Regions from separate parts of the Streptomyces sp. NPDC006012 genome, predicted to be linked through region 1. Evidence: riboswitches for the same ligand, from Rfam matches in the RefSeq annotation. Region 1 holds a riboswitch; each other region holds the start of a gene.
The links. A riboswitch is a leader RNA that binds a small molecule or an ion and turns the genes downstream of it on or off. The one in region 1 is predicted to bind cyclic di-AMP.
Positions count from the first base shown of each region.

Region 1 (6,057 bases):
CGACTCCTCGCGGACGTAGGCGCCCGGCTTCGGGGCGTGGATCATCATCCCGTTGCCGATGTATATGCCTACGTGGCTGATGTCGTCGTAGAAGAAGACCAGGTCACCGGGTTGGGCATCGGCGACGGAGACCGTGGTGCCGGCGTCGACCTGGCTGTAGGTGGTGCGCGGCAGGCTGACGCCCGCGGCCTTCCAGGCGGCCTGGGTGAGCCCCGAGCAGTCGTAGGAGCCCGGACCGGTGGCACCCCAGACGTACGGCTTGCCGATCTGCGCGCGGGCGAAGTCGATCGCCTTCTGGGCCTTGGTGGCGTACGAGGAGCCACCCGACGAGGACGACGAGGACGACGAGGAAGAGGAGGAAGAGGAGGAGGACGACGACGAGGACGATGACGAGTCCGTGGTCGACGACGATTCCTTCTTCTGCTGTGCCGCCTGCTGCTTGGCCAGCTCCGCCGCCTTCCGCGCGGCCTCCTCCTGCCGGCGCTTCTCGATCTCGGCGAGCCGCTTCTTCTCCTCCGCCGTCAGCTTGGTCAGCAGCTCGCGCGCGGTGGAGAGCTTCGTCTGGACGGTGGCTTTGGCGGTCTTGAGTTCGTCCTGCGACTTTGTGAGCGTTTCGAGGCTTTTCGTGGCCTCCCGCCGCTTCTTCATCGTCGCTGACTGCTCGGTGACGTAGTCGTCGACCACGGTCTTCTGGCGGGCGGTCAGCCGGTCCATCAGCTGGGTCTGGTCGAAGTAGTCCTGCGGGTTGTCGGCGAGCAGGAGCGAGGTGGAGTCGGGGACGGAGGCTCCGGTGCGGTACTGCGCGGCGGCGAACGAGCCGAGTTCGTCACGGGCCTTGTTGAGCCGGTCCGTGCGGCGGGCGACGTCGTCCAGGAGGGTGTCGACGCGCTTGCGCTGTTCGCCGGTCTGCTCCTTGGCCGCGTTGTAGTGCTCGGTTGCCGATTCGGCCTGCCGGTACAGGTCGTCGACCTTCTTCTGCACCTCCTCCACGCTCGGCTTGTCGCCGTCGGAGGGGGTGGCGACGGCCGACTGGGAGAGCAGGGCTACGGAGGCGAGGGCGGCGGTGGCGAGGGCGGGGGTGCGTATGCCTGCTACGCGCGTACCCGCGGAGCGCGGCTTGCGGTGCGACGCCAAGAGAGGCGACTCCTTCCGTGTTCCGCCTACCGAGTTAGCTGTCGGGTTCGGGCGGGTGGTTCGGAAGGTTTGCCCTACGGCCGTTCCCCGGAGAGGGGTTGGGCCGATTCACCCCAAGGTCGGTGTGGGTCCCCGGCTCCCGCGTGCCACGGGGACACGCCGGACTCGGCGGAGGCCGCACGGCCCGGCGAGGCTCGCCGGTGGGGGTCGTACGGCCTGCCCGGCACGCTAGCCAACTCGTGTGGCCCCTGTGAAGGTTGGTGGGTGATATGCCCGATACATTTTCGTGACCCGGCGGTGAGTTTCCTCCAGGGTGACCAGGTGGTTCCGGTCGGTGAGCGGATTGGGCGCGGATGTGACTGTTTGGTTCTCGGTCCGGGATCGCGGCCGGGCGGAACGGTCACGCTTTTGGGGCGACCTGGGGTGAACCGCGGTCGGCCCTGGGTGACGTCGTGGGATCGGCCCGCGATCGTCCCGGGGGCCGGTCCGGGCCGGTCCGGGCCAGTCCGGGCCGGGACCGGACCTGGGGGCGGCGGGACGGCGGGACGGCGGAGCGGCAGCGGCGAAGTTCTGCGAGCGGCACCGGTCATGTTCTCGGGTCGGCGGCGGGTTGTCAGTGGGGCGCCCTAGACTCGGAGAGCGATGAGCAGCCTCTTTGACGACAGCTTCCTGGCGGACCTCCAGGCCCCCCGCGGGCCGGAGGAGGAGCCCCCGCCGCCCGCGGACGAGCACGCTCCGGAGCAGGTTCCGGACGATCTGTTCGGCGGGAAGTTCGACGTGCCCCCGGACCCGGACGCCTACTACGGGGACGGCGCCCCCCGGCCGGTCATCGACCCGGCCGCACTCCTGCACGGGCTGAACGACAACCAGCGCGCCGCCGTCGTGCACTCCGGCTCCCCGCTGCTCATCGTGGCCGGCGCCGGCTCCGGCAAGACCCGTGTGCTGACGCACCGCATCGCCCACCTGCTGGCGGAGCGCAAGGTGCATCCCGGGCAGATCCTCGCGATCACCTTCACCAACAAGGCCGCGGGCGAGATGAAGGAGCGCGTGGAACAACTCGTCGGCCCGCGCGCGAACGCGATGTGGGTGATGACCTTCCACAGCGCGTGCGTGCGCATCCTGCGCCGCGAGAGCAAGCGCCTCGGCTTCACCTCGTCCTTCTCGATCTACGACGCCGCCGACTCCAAGCGCCTGATGGCCCTGGTCTGCCGCGACCTGGACCTCGACCCGAAGCGCTTCCCGCCGAAGGCATTCAGCGCCAAGATCAGCAACCTGAAGAACGAACTGATCGACGAGGAGGACTACGCCGCCGAGGTGGCCGGGGGCGCCTCCCAGCCGGAGTCCGGGGGGAGCTTCGAGAAGACCCTCGCCCAGGCGTACGCTCTCTACCAGTCGCGGCTGCGCGAGGCCAACGCCCTCGATTTCGACGACCTGATCATGACGACGGTCAACCTGCTGCGCGCGTTCCCGGACGTCGCCGAGCACTACCGGCGCCGCTTCCGCCACGTCCTCGTGGACGAGTACCAGGACACCAACCACGCTCAGTACGCACTCGTGCGCGAACTCGTCGGGACCGCCGAGCGCCCGGTGGACGTGCCCGAGCAGGAGCACGACCTGCCGCCCGCCGAACTGTGCGTGGTGGGTGACGCCGACCAGTCGATCTACGCCTTCCGCGGTGCGACCATCCGCAACATCCTCCAGTTCGAGGAGGACTACCCGGACGCGACGACGATCCTCCTGGAGCAGAACTACCGCTCCACGCAGACGATCCTGTCCGCCGCCAACGCCGTCATCGAGCGCAACGAGTCCCGCCGCCCCAAGAACCTGTGGACCAACGCGGGCGCGGGCGCCACCATCACCGGGTATGTCGCGGACACCGAACACGACGAGGCGCAGTTCGTCGCCGACGAGATAGACCGGCTGACCGACGCGGGCGAGGCCAAGTCCGGCGACGTCGCCGTCTTCTACCGCACCAACGCCCAGTCCCGTGTCTTCGAAGAGGTCTTCATCCGCGTCGGCCTGCCCTACAAGGTCGTCGGCGGCGTCCGCTTCTACGAACGCAAGGAGGTCCGGGACGTCCTCGCCTACCTGCGGGTGCTGGCCAACCCGGAGGACTCCGTCCCGCTGCGCCGCATCCTGAACGTGCCCAAGCGCGGCATCGGCGACCGCGCCGAGGCGATGGTCGACGCGCTCGCCCAGCGCGAGAAGATCAGCTTCTCGCAGGCGCTGCGCCGGGTGGACGAGGCGTACGGCATGGCCGCGCGGTCGACCAACGCCATCAAGCGGTTCAACGTGCTGATGGAGGAGCTGCGGACGATCGTCGAGTCAGGAGCGGGACCGGCGACCGTCCTGGAAGCGGTGCTCGAACGCACGGGCTACCTCGCCGAGTTGCAGAACTCGACCGACCCCCAGGACGAGACCCGGATCGAGAACCTTCAGGAACTCGCCTCCGTGGCCCTGGAGTTCGAACAGGAGCGTGGCGGAGGTGCGACCGCCGAAGGGGTAGCGGGCGCGACGACCGAGGGGACAGCGGGCACTGCGGTCGAGGGGGCAGCGGGCCCGGCGGCCCCGGGCGGCACGCTCGCCGATTTCCTGGAACAGGTCGCGCTGGTCGCCGACTCCGACCAGATCCCGGACGGGGAGGAGGGCGACGGCGTCATCACCCTGATGACCCTGCACACCGCCAAGGGTCTGGAGTTCCCGGTGGTCTTCCTGACCGGCATGGAGGACGGCGTCTTCCCGCACATGCGCGCCCTCGGCCAGACCAAGGAACTGGAGGAGGAACGGCGCCTGGCGTACGTCGGCATCACGCGCGCGCGCGAGCGGCTGTACCTCACCCGGTCGACGATGCGCAGCGCCTGGGGCCAGCCGTCGTACAACCCGCCCTCACGTTTCCTGGAAGAGATTCCCGGCGCCCATGTGGAGTGGAAGCGGACGGGAGCCCCGGCACCTGTCTCCTCCGGGCCCGCGTCCGGTGTCGTGTCCTCGCTGTCCTCGTCCCGTTCCCGTTCGTCCGGGGCGGGCGCGTCCGGGTTCGCCACGCGCAGGGCGTCGGAGAAACCGGTGGTGTCCCTGGCCGTCGGCGACCGGGTCACACACGACCAGTTCGGACTCGGCACGGTCGTCGCGGTGGCGGGCACGGGCGACAAGGCCCAGGCGACGATCGACTTCGGCGACGCAAAGCCCAAGCGACTGCTGCTGCGGTACGCGCCGGTGGAGAAGCTGTAGGGCTGTGAAGACGCCGTAGCTGCTTGAGACCGGGCCCGCCGCCGTCGTCCGAGGCCCGCCCCGCGTCGTCCGCGGTGCGGGCCGTACGTCCGTCGGACGAGCCTTACGCCCGACGGACAAGCTTTCAGACCGGGGGACGGGCCTCAAGTTCGAGGAACGGGCCCCATGTCCGTGGGACAAGCCTTGAGTCCGTGGGACGGGGATTGTGCCCGAGGGGCGGGCGGAGCCCTTACGTCGGGTCCAGTCCGTGGCTGCGCAGCCAGGGCAGCGGGTCGATCGCCGGGCCGCCCGCCAGGCGCACCTCGAAGTGCAGGTGCGGGCCGGTGGAGTTGCCCGAGTTGCCGGAGTAGGCGATCGGCTGCCCGGCCTTGACGCTCGCGCCGGAGGCGACGCGGTAGCTGGAGAGGTGGCAGTACCAGGTCTCTGTGCCGTCCTTCGCCGTCACGATCATCATGTTGCCGTAGGCGCTGTTCCACTCCGTGCGGACGGTGCCGTCGGTCGCGGCCATCACCGTCGTGCCGTACGACACGGGGAAGTCGATCCCGGTGTGCACGGACATCCAGTTCACACCGGCCTGGCCGAAATAGGCGCTGAGTCCGCGCTGGGCGACCGGGAGGACGAACTTGGGCCGCAGCCGCTCCTTGAGCGCCGCCTCCGCCAACGCCTTCCTCTTCTCGGCGTCCTGCTCGGCCTTGAGATCGATGCGTTCCTGGGTGCGGCTGGCCCGGTCGGCGAAGTCGTCGGCGCCCGCGGAGAGGCTTTCGAGCTGGGTGTCCAGCTTGTTGTTGGCGGTGGCCGGTTTCACCGCCTGCGGGTCCGGGGCTGAGGCGGTCGTGTTCGTACCGTCGTCGGTCAGGCCGCCCACGGAAGCGGCGGCGATCCCGGCCACCCCCATCACACAGGCCGAGGGCACGGCGATGGTCAGCAGCGCGGAGCGCTTGGCGGGCGGGCGCCGGCGCGAGCGGGACGCGGACCGGGAACCCGCGCGTGGGGCGGGTACCGGGGTGACCTCTTCCTGTCCGTCGAGCAGCGCCACCGCGGGCAGCTCACCGGTGGCGGTCGACTCGCCCCCGCCCGGGGCGGGTTCCTCACCAGCGACCGCCGCGTAGGCGGAGTCCTCGTGGTCGGAATCCGCGTAGGAATGGTCCGTGTAGGCCGGGTCCTCGTAGGAGGGCTTGCCGTAGGGGCTTTCCTGGTAGGCGGTCTCGTCGTAGGCGGACTCCCCATACGGGGCCGCTTCGTACGTGGACTGCTCGTATGCGGACTGCTCGAACGCGCCGGTCGCCTGGTGCTCGAAGGGCTCGGCCGGATGCTCGGACCGGACGCCGTCGGAGTTCCACTGCGTGGCGTCGTACGCGCCGGTGTCGAACGCCTGGGTGCCCCACTCCCACTGCTGGGTCGGGTCGGCACCGCCGAGTTGGTCGGTCTGCAGCCAGGCACCGGCGTCCCACTGGCCGCTCGTGTCGGCTCCCGGGCCCTGCTGCTGCGGCACCGACCACGCCGTGACGTCGTAGGCGCCACTGTCGTAGGCGGCATGGTGCTGCGCCGCGTACGGGTCGTAGTTCAGGGTGTGGTGTACGCCGGTCGACCAGTGTGTGGTGTCGTACGCGCCGGTGGCCCCGGAATCACCCGGGAGACTGCCGAAGAGGGGATCGGTGTCGAAGGCGGTGGCGTGCGCGCCCTGCGGTGAGCCGC
Region 1 covers NZ_JBIAIE010000003.1:344,467-350,523, forward strand. Annotated here, with positions in the region: gene ACFYPJ_RS08500 (NlpC/P60 family protein) at 1-1,134, opposite strand, end outside; cyclic di-AMP (ydaO/yuaA leader) riboswitch at 1,143-1,315, opposite strand; gene ACFYPJ_RS08505 (ATP-dependent DNA helicase) at 1,777-4,362, shown strand; gene ACFYPJ_RS08510 (peptidoglycan DD-metalloendopeptidase family protein) at 4,592-6,057, opposite strand, start outside.

Region 2 (6,057 bases), on a different contig from region 1:
CGGTTTCGCGCCCCGGCCCGGGTTCCGGCCGCTGACCCGTTTCGAGAGCCAGGGACTGGACAAGGGTCATGTGGTGAACGATCTGCTGTTCCGCCGCGTACCGCACCCGGGGCAGCGGCGAGAGCAGTGATGACAGCGGTTCCCCCACCGGATTCATCAACAGGTGATCGTTAGGGTCGATGCCGTGGCCACCTCCTCCCCGTATCCGATATACCCCACCGGCGCCCCGGGCCCGGAGTTCCGGCCGGTGCGCTGGTGGCAGCGCGGGTGGGTGCGGTACGGGGCGCTGATCGCCCTGCTCGCCGTCTCCGGGCTGGTCATCCTGGCGCTGGTGCGCGAGCAGACCGGTACGGAGGGGTTCCTCGTCGGCATCGGACTCGCCGTGCTGCCCGTACCGCTGCTGCTGGCCGCCTTCCGGTGGCTCGACCGGGTCGAGCCCGGACCCTGGCGGAACCTGCTGTTCGCGTTCGCCTGGGGGGCGTGCGCGGCGGCGCTGATCGCCATCGTCGCCAACAGCTTCGCCACGAAATGGATAGCCACCGCGACCGCGGACCCGAGCAACGCGAACACCCTCGGTGCGACCGTCATAGCGCCCGTCATCGAGGAGTCCGCCAAGGCCGCGGCCGTCCTCCTGGTCTTCCTCTTCCGCCGGCGCAACTTCACCGGGATCATCGACGGGATGGTGATAGCCGGGGTCGCCGCCACCGGTTTCGCGTTCACCGAGAACATCCTCTACCTCGGTACGGCCTTCGGCACCGACCAGCTCACCGGTGACCACGGCATCGCCTCCGTCACCGCCGCCACCTTCTTCGTGCGCGTCATCATGTCGCCGTTCGCGCACCCCCTCTTCACCGTCCTCACCGGCATCGGCTTCGGCATCGCCGCGCGCGCCGCGGACCGCCGGCAGGTGCGGCGGGTCCTGCTGCCGCTGTGCGGGCTGCTGCTGGCGATGGGCATGCACGCGTTGTGGAACGGCTCGTCCGCCTTCGGCCGGTTCGGGTTCTTCGTGGTCTACGCGGTGTTCATGGTGCCCGTGTTCGGCCTGCTGACCTGGCTGGCGATCTGGAGCCGGCAGCGTGAACTGCGGACCGTGCGGGAGGAGCTGCCGGCGTATGTGTACGCGGGCTGGCTGGGGCCCGCCGAGCCGTTCGCGCTGGGTTCGATGGGCGCGCGGCGGCTGGCCCGGGACTACGCGGACCACCACCTCGGCAAGCAGGCGGCGCGGACCGTGGCCCAGTACGCGGTGTACGCGACGTCTCTGGCGTTCCTGCGGCAGCGCGGGCAGCGGGGGCGGGCCGGTGCGGACTTCGTCGTGCGGGAGCGGGAACTGCTGGCGGAACTGTGGCAGCGCCGGCAGGTGGCGCGGCCGGCCCTGGAGTACGCGGCACGGGCGACCGCCCGGCACCAGGGGCCGGGCCCCTGGCCGGGCACCTGGCCGCCGGCGCAGTGGCCGGGTACGCCGGGTACCTGGCCAGGGCAGTGGCCGGGGCAGTCACCGGAGCAGCCGTCGGGTACCTGGCCGGTGCAGTCGCCGGGTGGCCGGCCGGGTTCCGGCCCCTCGACGCCGTACGGCTACTCCGTACCGCCCGCCGGCCGTCCCACGGTGCCGTATCCGACGTACAACCCCTACCGGACCTGACGGTGGACACCGTGATGAGCCGCGGGCGGCGGCCATGAGAAAGACCGGGAAGGTCAGGCCGAGGCCCGGGTGAGGCGGTCCACCTCTTCCGTCGTCAGGTTCAGGTCCGCCACGGCGAGCAGCGCCGGGAGCTGGTCCAGCTTCCGGGCCGAGGCGATCGGCGCGACCACGGTCGGCTGGGCCGCGAGCCAGGCCAGGGCCACGGTGGGGACGGCGACGCCGTGGGCCGCGGCGACCTCGTCCAGGGCCGCGAGGACCCGCCGGCCGCGCTCGGTCTCCGCTAGCTCGGCCAGGTTCCCGCCACGCCCGCTGTCCACGGTCGCACCGGGGCGGTACTTGCCCGTGAGGAAGCCGGCGGCCAGGCCGTAGTACGGCAGGACCCCGAGCCCGGCGCGGGCGGCGACGTCCTGCAGGGGACCCTCGTAGGTGTCGCGCGAGACCAGGTTGTAGTGGGGCTGGAGCGCCACGTACCGGGCCAGTCCCTCGCGGTCGGAGAAGTCCAGGGACTCCTGGAGCCGCTCCGCGCTGATGTTGGACGCGGCGATGTGCCGCACCTTGCCGGCCCGCACCAGTTCGTCGAGCGCGCCGATGATCTCCTCGACCGGCACGTCCGGCTGGTCGAAGTGCGTGTAGTAGAGGTCGATGTGGTCGGTCTGCAGACGCCGCAGCGAGGCGTCCGCCGCGGCCTTGATGTTGGCCGCGGACAGTCCCTGGAATTCGGGATGCTGGCCGACCTTGGTGGCGATCAGGACGTCCGCACGGTTACCGCGTGCGGTGATCCAGTTGCCGATGACCGACTCGGACTCGCCGCCCTTGTTCCCCTCGATCCACGACGAGTACGTGTCGGCGGTGTCGATGAGGTTGCCGCCGGCCTCGGTGAAGGCGTCCAGGACGGCGAAGGACGTCGGTTCGTCGGCGGTCCAGCCGAAGACGTTGCCGCCGAGGACGAGCGGGAAGATCTCCAGGTCGGAGGAGCCGAGTCTGTGTAGGGAAGTCATGGTCATCATCAACGCACTCGCCGGAGGTCACCATTCCGCCGACGGACGCAAAGACCCCGTAAAAACACCTGACCGGCAGCCCTGGCGTCGGGGGGATGCCGTCAGGACCGCCGGGGATCAGGGGTGGGTCAGGGGGTGAGGCCCTTGTCGCGCAGCCAGGCCATCGGGTCGATGCCGCTGGACTGGCCGCCCGGGTGGACCTCCAGGTGGAGGTGCGGGCCGGTGACGTTGCCGGTGGCTCCCACGCGGCCGATGAAGTCCCCGGTGGTGACCTTCTGTCCGACGCTCACATTGATCGAGGACTGGTGGCAGAACCAGAGTTCGGTGCCGTCGTCGAGGGTGAGGATCGTGCGGTAGCCGTAGGAGCCGGCCCAGCCCGCCTCGGTGATCGTGCCACTGTGGACGGCCTTGATCAGCGCGCCCGTGGGAGCGGCGAAGTCGAGGCCGGTGTGGTAGCCGGAGGACCACATGGAGCCCGGCTGGCCGAAGGTGCCGGTGAGCGTGTACGAGGGGGTCGGCAGCGTGAACTGCTTGGCCAGCGCGGCCAGGCGCTCCTCCTCGGCCTTCTTCTTGGCGGCGGCCTCCGCCTTCTCCTTGGCGGCGGCGGCCTTGGCCGCGGCATCCTTCTCCGCCTTGGCGGCCGCTGCGGCGACCTGCTTGTCGGCGGCGGACACGGCGGCGGCGACGGCCTTGGTGTCGGCCTGGCCCTGCTGCTGCTCGGCCTGGGCCATGATGCGGTGGCGCAGCGCCTCGCCGGCGTCGGCGGTGCCGTCGGCGGTGTCGGCCTCGGTCACGCCGACGCGGCTCAGTGCGGTCGTGGAGCCCTTGGGGGCGTGCGAGGACGAGTCGTCGCCGAGCAGGGAGCCGACGGAGGGCAGGTCCGGCATGGAGATGGACACCGGGGGCTTGCCGGTGTTGGCGCTGGCCATGCCGCCCGCGCCGACGGCGGCGATGACGCCGACGCCGAGGACCGTGGAGCTACGGGCGAGTCCGCCGCGCTGCTTGGCGACGCGGTGCCGGCCGCGTATCGGGCGGACGGAGTCCTCGGTGGGGTTCCATTCCCCCCAGGTGCCCTGGGCCTCGTCGGCGCAGTAGCCGCCGTAGGCAAAGGTCTCGGTGCCGTACTGGCTCGGCGTGAACGGGGCTTCTGGGGCAGGCCGATTGGACGCCACGCAGGCGTACTCCTTTCCTTCCTCCGCCTACCGGGTTAGCTGACGGGTTCGGAGCAGGAAGGTCTCCTACGCGCTTGTACCGGCCGTGTCTCCACGGTGGTGTCCGCGCGATTCACCCCAAGATGGTGGTTCCCCGGTTCCCTTACGAGATTCGGCGCGTGAGCACGGAGCCGTCTCGGGTGACGGCTGGGACGACCGCGCTGCGTTATCGAACGTTAATAGACCCGGCGGCCAGATTCCAAGCCGTTCAGCTTGATCCTTAACGCAATCCGGTGCGGACTTACCGGTCATGCGCGGCGAAAAACGGGCGACTTGACCTCGGCTGCATCAAAAATCTGAAACCCGAGCGGACCTGACGGAGTTTCAGTTGTTATGCGGAGGGGGTTCGCCCGATCACCCGCCGTGACAATGACCAAGGGGCGATGTACGAGACCGCTGAATACGATGTGCGGGACCGCAAAAAAACTCAGGGCCGGAATCCTTGGAACTGGATTCCGGCCCTGAGCCTTCAGTAGCGGGGACAGGATTTGAACCTGCGACCTCTGGGTTATGAGCCCAGCGAGCTACCGAGCTGCTCCACCCCGCGTCGGTGATGACAACTATACGCCATGCGCAGGACAGCAAACGCACGCACGCCGGTACGGCTCCCGCCCGGTCGAGCGGGAGCCGGTGCGGTTCCCGCTCAGGCGAGCGGGAGAAGCCGTGCGGTTCCCGCTCAGTCGAGCAGATGTCGGTTCGGTTCCTTGGCCGCCGCCTCGTACTCGGGCAGTACGACGACGTCGACGCCCGCGGCCGTCAGCAGCCCGCTCCCGTCGGCACCCGCGACGAACGTGTCGGGCTCCCGCCAGGCGGTGACCACCCGTCGTACCCCCGCGTCCAGGATCAGCCGGGCGCAGGGCGCGGGGCGGGAGGCCCGGCGGGCGCACGGTTCCAGGCTGCTGTAGACGGTGGCCGAGGCCAGCCGCGGATCCGCCGGGTCGATCTTGGCGAGCGCGGCCTCCTCCGCGTGGACCACGGAGTCGTCCGCCTCCCGGGAGAACCCGCGGGCCAGCTCCGTACCGTCCGCGGCCACCACCACCGCGCCCACGCTGAACGCGGTCCGCGAGGGCGGGCACAGCGCCGCCAGCTCGCAGGCGATCCGCATCCAGTGCCGGTCCGCGGCGGCGGCCGTCCCGCCGGTTCCGGGCGCGGTCGGCTCGTACCGCAGCAGGACGACGTCGTCGATCCGCCGGGTCTCCAGCAGCCTGAGGCGTCCGCGCTGGTACTCCCCCGGCCCGAACAGCCGGGGCGCCCCGGGGGCCCCGACCAGCAGCGGCGCGACGACGAGCTGGAGTTCGTCGGCGAGACCCTGCCCCAGCAACTGGGTGTGAACGGTCCCGCCGCCCTCGACCATCAGCCGCCGCACCCCGCGCTCCTCGTACAGGTGCCCAAGGAGCGCCCGCCAGTCGATGCCGGGGCCGGGGCCCAGCGGGACGACGTCGGCCGCGAGTCCGGCGCGCAGCGCCCGCTCGGCGCCCCCGTCCGTCGTGAAGAGGACCTTCTCGCCGCCGGTGTGCCAGAACCTGGCGTCCGGGTCGAGGTCGCCCGAACCGCTGACCGTGACCTTGAGCGGGTACTCCGGACGGCCGGCCGCGAGCCGGGCGGCCCGCCGTTCGGCCGCGTTGACCAGGAGCCGGGGGTTGTCGGCGCGGATCGTGCCCGCGCCGATCAGGATCGCGTCGGCGGACGCCCGCACCGCGTCGACCCGGTCGAAGTCGGCCGGAGAGGAGAGCATGAGCCGCTCCGGGCCGGTGTCGTCCAGACAGCCGTCGAGGGAGACGGCGGCGGACAGCAGGACGTGCGGGAAGGGCATCTGCGTACTCCAGTGGGGAGACGTGCGGGCGGGGCGGCCGGTCCGGGCGGCGAGGCACCGGGGTGCGGGTGGACGGCGTACGAGTCGGGCTTGCTGAACTCGTGGCTTGCTCGACTACGGGCTTGCTTCAAAGGTGAAGCAAAATTACACGGGCCGGCGGGCGGTCTGCGGGCGCGGCCGTCGCGGGTGCGGTCAGGGGCTTCGTCAGGGATGTTCCGGGGACGCCGGCCGGGACGCGGTCACCGCCGCCGGCCCGGCAGCAGCCGCGCGGGCAGCAGTGCCAGGGCGAGCAGGCCCGCCGCGACGGCGTACGCGATCCGGAAACCCGCCGGGTCCGGTCCTGCGGCGCCCAGCACCACCGTGAGCAGCGCCGTCCCCACGGAGGCGCACAGCTGC
Region 2 covers NZ_JBIAIE010000029.1:79,033-85,089, reverse strand. Annotated here, with positions in the region: gene trmB (tRNA (guanosine(46)-N7)-methyltransferase TrmB) at 1-130, shown strand, start outside; gene ACFYPJ_RS33490 (PrsW family intramembrane metalloprotease) at 185-1,639, shown strand; gene ACFYPJ_RS33485 (aldo/keto reductase) at 1,693-2,637, opposite strand; gene ACFYPJ_RS33480 (M23 family metallopeptidase) at 2,766-3,809, opposite strand; cyclic di-AMP (ydaO/yuaA leader) riboswitch at 3,817-3,976, opposite strand; tRNA gene ACFYPJ_RS33475 (tRNA-Met) at 4,322-4,395, opposite strand; gene ACFYPJ_RS33470 (dihydrofolate reductase family protein) at 4,525-5,661, opposite strand; gene ACFYPJ_RS33465 (DHA2 family efflux MFS transporter permease subunit) at 5,901-6,057, opposite strand, start outside.
Region 2: another riboswitch for cyclic di-AMP. It lies ahead of ACFYPJ_RS33480 (M23 family metallopeptidase); the one in region 1 lies ahead of ACFYPJ_RS08500 (NlpC/P60 family protein).

Region 3 (6,057 bases), on a different contig from region 1:
CGCGAGCCGTGATGCGTTGCGCGGTTACCTGCTCACGCTGCGGGAGCAGAGCCCGGACGCCTACCGCCGGTTCGTCGACCGGATGCGGACCGCGGACCGCCCCGTGCCCGCGCCTGACCGGTGGTTCCCGTCAACGCGCTCTCCGAGTCCGCGCTCACCGACAGCACGCAACCCGACCTCGCTCACGTCGACCTCGCTCCCCCCGGCCAGGCTCACTCCGCCGACATCTACTGCGACGACACCGATCCCGAGACCGCCGACTCCGGGACTGCCCACTCCGACACGGCCGACGGCTCACCCACCCGCCTCGCTTCCGCCGACGCCCGCGCCCCGACGCTACTCGTGGACACCCGTGCCCCGGCCCCACCAGCGGACGCCCCCGTACCTTTGCCGCTCGTGGACTCCCCTGTACCGGCCCCACACACGGACACCCCCGCACCGGCTTCGCCCATCCACCATCCCGCGCCCGCATCCGCTGCGCCCGCCCGCGCCCCCTTGCCCGCACCGGCATCACCTGTCAGCGCCCCCGCGTCGGCACCGGCACCACTCGTCCACGACCCCACACCACAGGCGCCCGCCAGCGTCCCCGCGCCCCACACCCCCGCACCGGAGGCCCCCGCCCAGGATCACGGGTCGGCGAGGTCCGCCGATCACCTCGACTTCCGTGACGCCACCTTCCACGCCCAGGTGGTCGGCGTGCAGTACCTCACCTACCCGGTCGCGCCCGGGCCCGCGACCGGGCTGTGGGGCCCCGTGGACGAGGCCGACCCGGTGTGGTTCGGGGTGCGGCCGACCCGGCTCGTGCCCGGGCTGCCGGAGGTGCCGCCGTACGTCCCCCGGGACTGCGACGCGGAGCTGCGGGGCCTGCTGGGGCGGGGCGGACTGGTGGTGGTCCTGGGCGAACCGTGCGCCGGGAAGTCCTACACCGCGTGGAACGCCGTACGGTCGCTCGCGGAGGAGGGCTACCTGCTGTACGCCCCCGATCCGCACGACGACCTTCGCCGGCTGCCCGGCGAGCTGAAGGACAGTCCGGGCAAGCGGGTCCTCTGGCTCGACGAACTCAGTGACCACCTCGGCCCGGGCGGACTGGACCGGCGGCTGTTGCAGCGCTTCACCGGCCGCGGTGTGGTGGTGCTCGGCACGATGTCCGCGCGGGAGTACTACCGGCGGCGTTCCGGCACCGGCCCGGCTGAGAGCGTGCTGGCGCTGGCCCGCACGGTCGAACTGGCCCGGGAATGGAGCGAGTCGGAGCTTGAGCGGCTGGCCGGGCACACCGACGACCCGCGCGCGTACCCGGCCTACATGTGGAGCGGGCGGGAGGGTGCCGCCTCCTACTTCGCGATCGGGCACCTGCTGTACGACGAGTGGCAGCGCCTCGGCACGCAGACCGAGCATCCGCGCGGGCGGCTGCTGGTGCGGGCGGCCGTCGACCTGGCGCGGTGCGGCGTCACGGAGGCCGTGCCGGTGGAGCTGCTGCTGCGGGCGGCGGCCTGCTATCCGGCCCACGGCGCGGAGCGGGAGGCCCTCGAAACCGGGCTGGCCTGGGCCACGGCGCCGATGTTCGGGATTTCCGGGCTGCTCGTGGCGGGGGAGAAGACCGGCACGTGGCGGGCGTACGGGGCGCTCGTCGCTGAGGCGCTGCGGTCGGGCGGCCTGCCGCCCGTTCCGGACGACGTGTGGTGGACGCTGCTCGGGGACCGGGAGGTCGACCGCGCGGCCGTACTGGACGGGGCCCGGGCCGCGCTGCGACCGCGGGTGGACGGGGGCGACATCCCGGTCATCATGCGGTTCGCGTCGCTGACCGAGGGGACGGAGCGGGAGGACTGGTACCGCAGGGCCGCGGACCTCGGGCACCAGCCGGCGGTCCTCCAACTGGCGACGCTGCTGCTGCGCCGTGGCGACGACGGGCAGGCGATCCCGTACCTGGAGGCGGCTGCGCGACGCGGTGCGGTGGAGGCAGCCCGGCAGCTCGCCGTGATCTACGAGGTCCGCGCCCGGTACTGGTGGGACCGGAGCCGTTCCCACGTGCCCGCGCCCGATACCGTCGAAGAGTGACCGACCAGCCCCTCCCCCCGGCCTCAGCCCCCGCCGCGCCCTCCCTCTTCACCTGGGAGTTCGCCGCGGACCCCTACCCGGCGTACGCCTGGCTGCGCGAGCACGCCCCCGTGCACCGGACGGAACTGCCCAGCGGGGTCGAGGCATGGCTGATCACGCGTTACGCGGACGCGAAGCAGGCGCTGGCCGATCCGCGGCTGTCGAAGAATCCGGCACATCACGACGAGCCCGAGCACGCCAAGGGCAAGACCGGGATCCCGGGGGAGCGCAAGGCCGAGCTGATGACGCATCTGCTCAACATCGACCCGCCGGACCACACCCGGCTGCGCCGGCTGGTCAGCAAGGCGTTCACGCCGCGGCGGGTCGCCGAGTTCGCACCGCGGGTGCAGCAGCTCAGCGATCAGCTCATCGACCGGTTCGCGGCCAGCGGCTCGGCCGACCTCATCCATGAGTTCGCCTTCCCGCTGCCCATCTACGCCATCTGCGACCTGCTCGGCGTTCCGCGTGAGGACCAGGACGACTTCCGGGACTGGGCGGGGATGATGATCCGGCACGGGGGAGGGCCCCGGGGCGGGGTGGCCCGGTCGGTGAAGAAGATGCGCGGCTACCTGGCCGAGCTGATCCACCGCAAGCGCGCCGCGCTGCCCGCCGAGCCCGCGCCCGGCGAGGACCTCATCTCCGGCCTCATCCGCGCCTCGGACCAGGGCGAGCACCTCACGGAGAACGAGGCGGCGGCGATGGCCTTCATCCTGCTGTTCGCCGGGTTCGAGACGACCGTCAACCTCATCGGCAACGGCACCTACGCGCTGCTCACCCACGCCGGGCAGCGCGACCGGCTGCAGAACTCCCTCGCGGCCGGGGACCGGGCGCTGCTGGCGAGCGGGATCGAGGAGCTGCTGCGTTACGACGGTCCGGTGGAGCTCGCCACCTGGCGGTTCGCCACCGAGCCGGTCCACATCGGCGGGCAGCGGATCGCGGCCGGCGACCCCGTCCTGGTCGTTCTGGCCGCCGCGGACCGGGACCCGGAGCGGTTCGCCGATCCGGACGTGCTCGATCTCGGCCGGCGTGACAACCAACACCTCGGCTACGGGCACGGAATCCACTACTGCCTCGGCGCCCCGCTCGCCCGGCTGGAGGGCCAATCCGCGCTCGCCACCCTCCTCACCCGCCTCCCCGATCTGCGACTTGCGGCGGATCCGGCCGATCTGCGGTGGCGAGGCGGGCTCATCATGCGCGGATTGCGCACTTTGCCGGTGGAGTTCACCCCTGTCCGGTGATCGACCGGACTGCGAAATGCCGTACGCCCTTGCCGGAAAGGGAAAATGACAGCGTTTCACGGCTGTGATCTTCATGTGATCCGTGCGGCATTAACTTGTGACAAGGGATCGTATGCCTATACGTTCACCCCTCGGTGCGGTAGTCCGGCACGATCCACCGCACCGGTCAGTGCCGTCGCGCGAAAGGCTTCCGCATGCTCACCGGGAACGGTCGTCACCGTCGCCCCCGCCAGGCTCCGGCCCTCGTCGTCGCGGCCGGAGTGACCGGCTCCGCGATTGCCATCCCGCTCCTCGCCGCCACCGCCGCGAGTGCGGCCGACGGCACCACCTGGGACCGGGTGGCCGAGTGCGAGAGCGGCGGCTCATGGAGCGCCAGCACGGGCAACGCGTACTACGGCGGACTGCAGATCTCGCAGCAGGACTGGGACAAGTACGGCGGTGACAAGTACGCGGCCACCCCGGACCAGGCCAGCCGCCAGCAGCAGATCGCGGTCGCCGAGAAGATCCTCGCCGACCAGGGGACGACCCCCTGGGCCACCTGCGCCCTGCTCTCCGGGCTCTCCGCCAAGTCGGGCCATGTCGGGGTCGACACCGGCGTCACGGGTGGCTCCTCGACCGGCCAGAAGAATTCCCCGGAGAATTCGGAGGATGGGGAGGATTCGGACGAGTCGGGTTCGAAGGGTTCGGCGAACGGTTCTGGTTCATCTGGTTCATCTGGTTCGTCCGGATTGACCGGCTCGCTTGGCTTGTCCGACTCGCCGCCGTCGTCCGACACCTCCTCGGATTCCACTTCGGGCTCCCTCCTCGGTGGTTCGCCGTCCGGCTCTCCGTCGCCGAGCGCGAGCGCGAGTCCGGGTGTGGGCCATGGCGCGACGGGCGGGCCTGCAAAATCCGGCAAGTCCGACAAGTCGGCATCGCCTGACTCCAGTGCTTCGCCGGGAATCGGTGGTTCATCCACGGAATCCCCCGGTTCGGCCGATGAGGACAACTCCTGGCGGACCGGCGGCTCCTGGAGCCTGGTCGACACCGGTTCCCTGGACGGCGGCGGCCGTCACCGGGGTGGCAGTGCGGATGAAAGCGGGACAAGCGGGACGGGTGGCCGAGGGGCTGCGCCGTCCGGCAAGCACGCCTACACCGTCCGGGCCGGCGACACCCTCGGCTCCATCGCCGACTCGCTTGGCGTGGACGGCGGCTGGCACGCGCTGTACGCCGCCAACAAGAAGGCCATCGGTTCCGACCCGGATCACATCACCCCCGGTCAGACCCTGAAGGCCGCGGCTGAAGGGCACGCCGGATAGCGGGAGTTGGCATCCCGCTTCGGGCTTAATGTCCGCTTTGGTGAAAGTGTGGGATGAGTCTCAGAAGCCTTGATCGTCTTTGAAATTCCGCGGATCGCGTGTCTACGGTCATGACCGCTCGCCACCGCGGGCCCCGGCTGCCGCAACGCCGAATCCTGCCAGCGGCCGTACGGGAACAGCCGTCGCGTCAAGCGCCGTAGGCAGGAGCGGGGGACCCAAGGTAGGTGCCGCTGCGGTCGGTTGACCGAAGCGGCTAGGGGTGAAGCCGTGCCTCCACGCGGAGGTGCGGCCGGGCAACTCAACCGGCCCGAACCCGACAGCTCACCTCGCAGGCGTCGGTGAGGGGATCGATCCATGCTGTTCTCCAGCAAGGGCAAGCACCGTCGCCCGTCCAAGGCCACCCGTGTCGTCGCGCTCGCCGGTGTCACCGGTGCCGCCGTCGCCGTCCCGCTGATGGCCGTCGGCAACGCCTCCGCCGCCACCGCCTCCGAGTGGGACGCCGTCGCCCGGTGCGAGTCCGGCGGCAACTGGTCCATCAACACCGGCAACAGCTACTACGGCGGCCTGCAGTTCTCCGCCTCCACCTGGGCCGCCTACGGCGGCACGCAGTACGCGGCTTCCGCCGACAAGGCCACCAAGGCGCAGCAGATATCGGTCGCCGAGAAGGTCCTCGCGAGCCAGGGCAAGGGCGCCTGGCCGGTCTGCGGCACGGGCCTGTCCGGCAGCCCCTACTCCGGTGGCGGCTCCAGCGGTTCGGGTTCCGGCTCCAGCGGTTCCGGTTCGACCGGCTCCACCTCCAGCCGTGCCACCGAGCAGCAGGCCGCCTCCCGCTCCGCCGACCGCCCGGCCGCGAGCAGGACCGTCACCACCCCGACGGGCAAGAAGGTCAAGAAGGGCGACGGCGAGTACAAGGTCGTCAAGGGCGACACCCTCAGCTCGATCGCCGAGAAGCACCACGTCGCCGGCGGCTGGCAGAAGCTGTTCGAGCTGAACAAGGACATCGTCGAGAACGCCGACCTCATCTACCCGGGTCAGCAGTTCCACCTGAAGTGACCCCGGCAACCGCCTCGGGCGCAGGCCCCGGCCGCCGGCTCCGCGAGCGGCGGCCCGGGGTCCGCTCCTGAAGCGCTCCCCGGCCGGCCGGTGACCCCGCCGGTCCGGCCGCCGGTCAGCGAGACAGCCGGTCCGCTCCGGAAGCACTCCCCTCCGCCGGTCAGCAACGCGGCCGGTCCGCTTCTGATGCACTCCCCGGCCGCTCGGTGACCCCGCCGATCCGCTCCTGAAGCACTCCTATCAGACCGCTCCAGAACCGTCCCGGTGGTTGCTTCTGACTCCGGTGGTTGCCTTCTGGCTCCGGTGGTTGTTCCTGGCTCCGGTGGTTGCACTTGTCCCAGGCGCTCGCACTTGTCCCAGGCGCTCGCACCTGC
Region 3 covers NZ_JBIAIE010000018.1:174-6,230, reverse strand. Annotated here, with positions in the region: gene ACFYPJ_RS26390 (hypothetical protein) at 121-2,055, shown strand; gene ACFYPJ_RS26385 (cytochrome P450) at 2,052-3,332, shown strand; gene ACFYPJ_RS26380 (transglycosylase family protein) at 3,527-4,630, shown strand; cyclic di-AMP (ydaO/yuaA leader) riboswitch at 4,813-4,980, shown strand; gene ACFYPJ_RS26375 (transglycosylase family protein) at 4,985-5,683, shown strand.
Region 3: another riboswitch for cyclic di-AMP. It lies ahead of ACFYPJ_RS26375 (transglycosylase family protein); the one in region 1 lies ahead of ACFYPJ_RS08500 (NlpC/P60 family protein).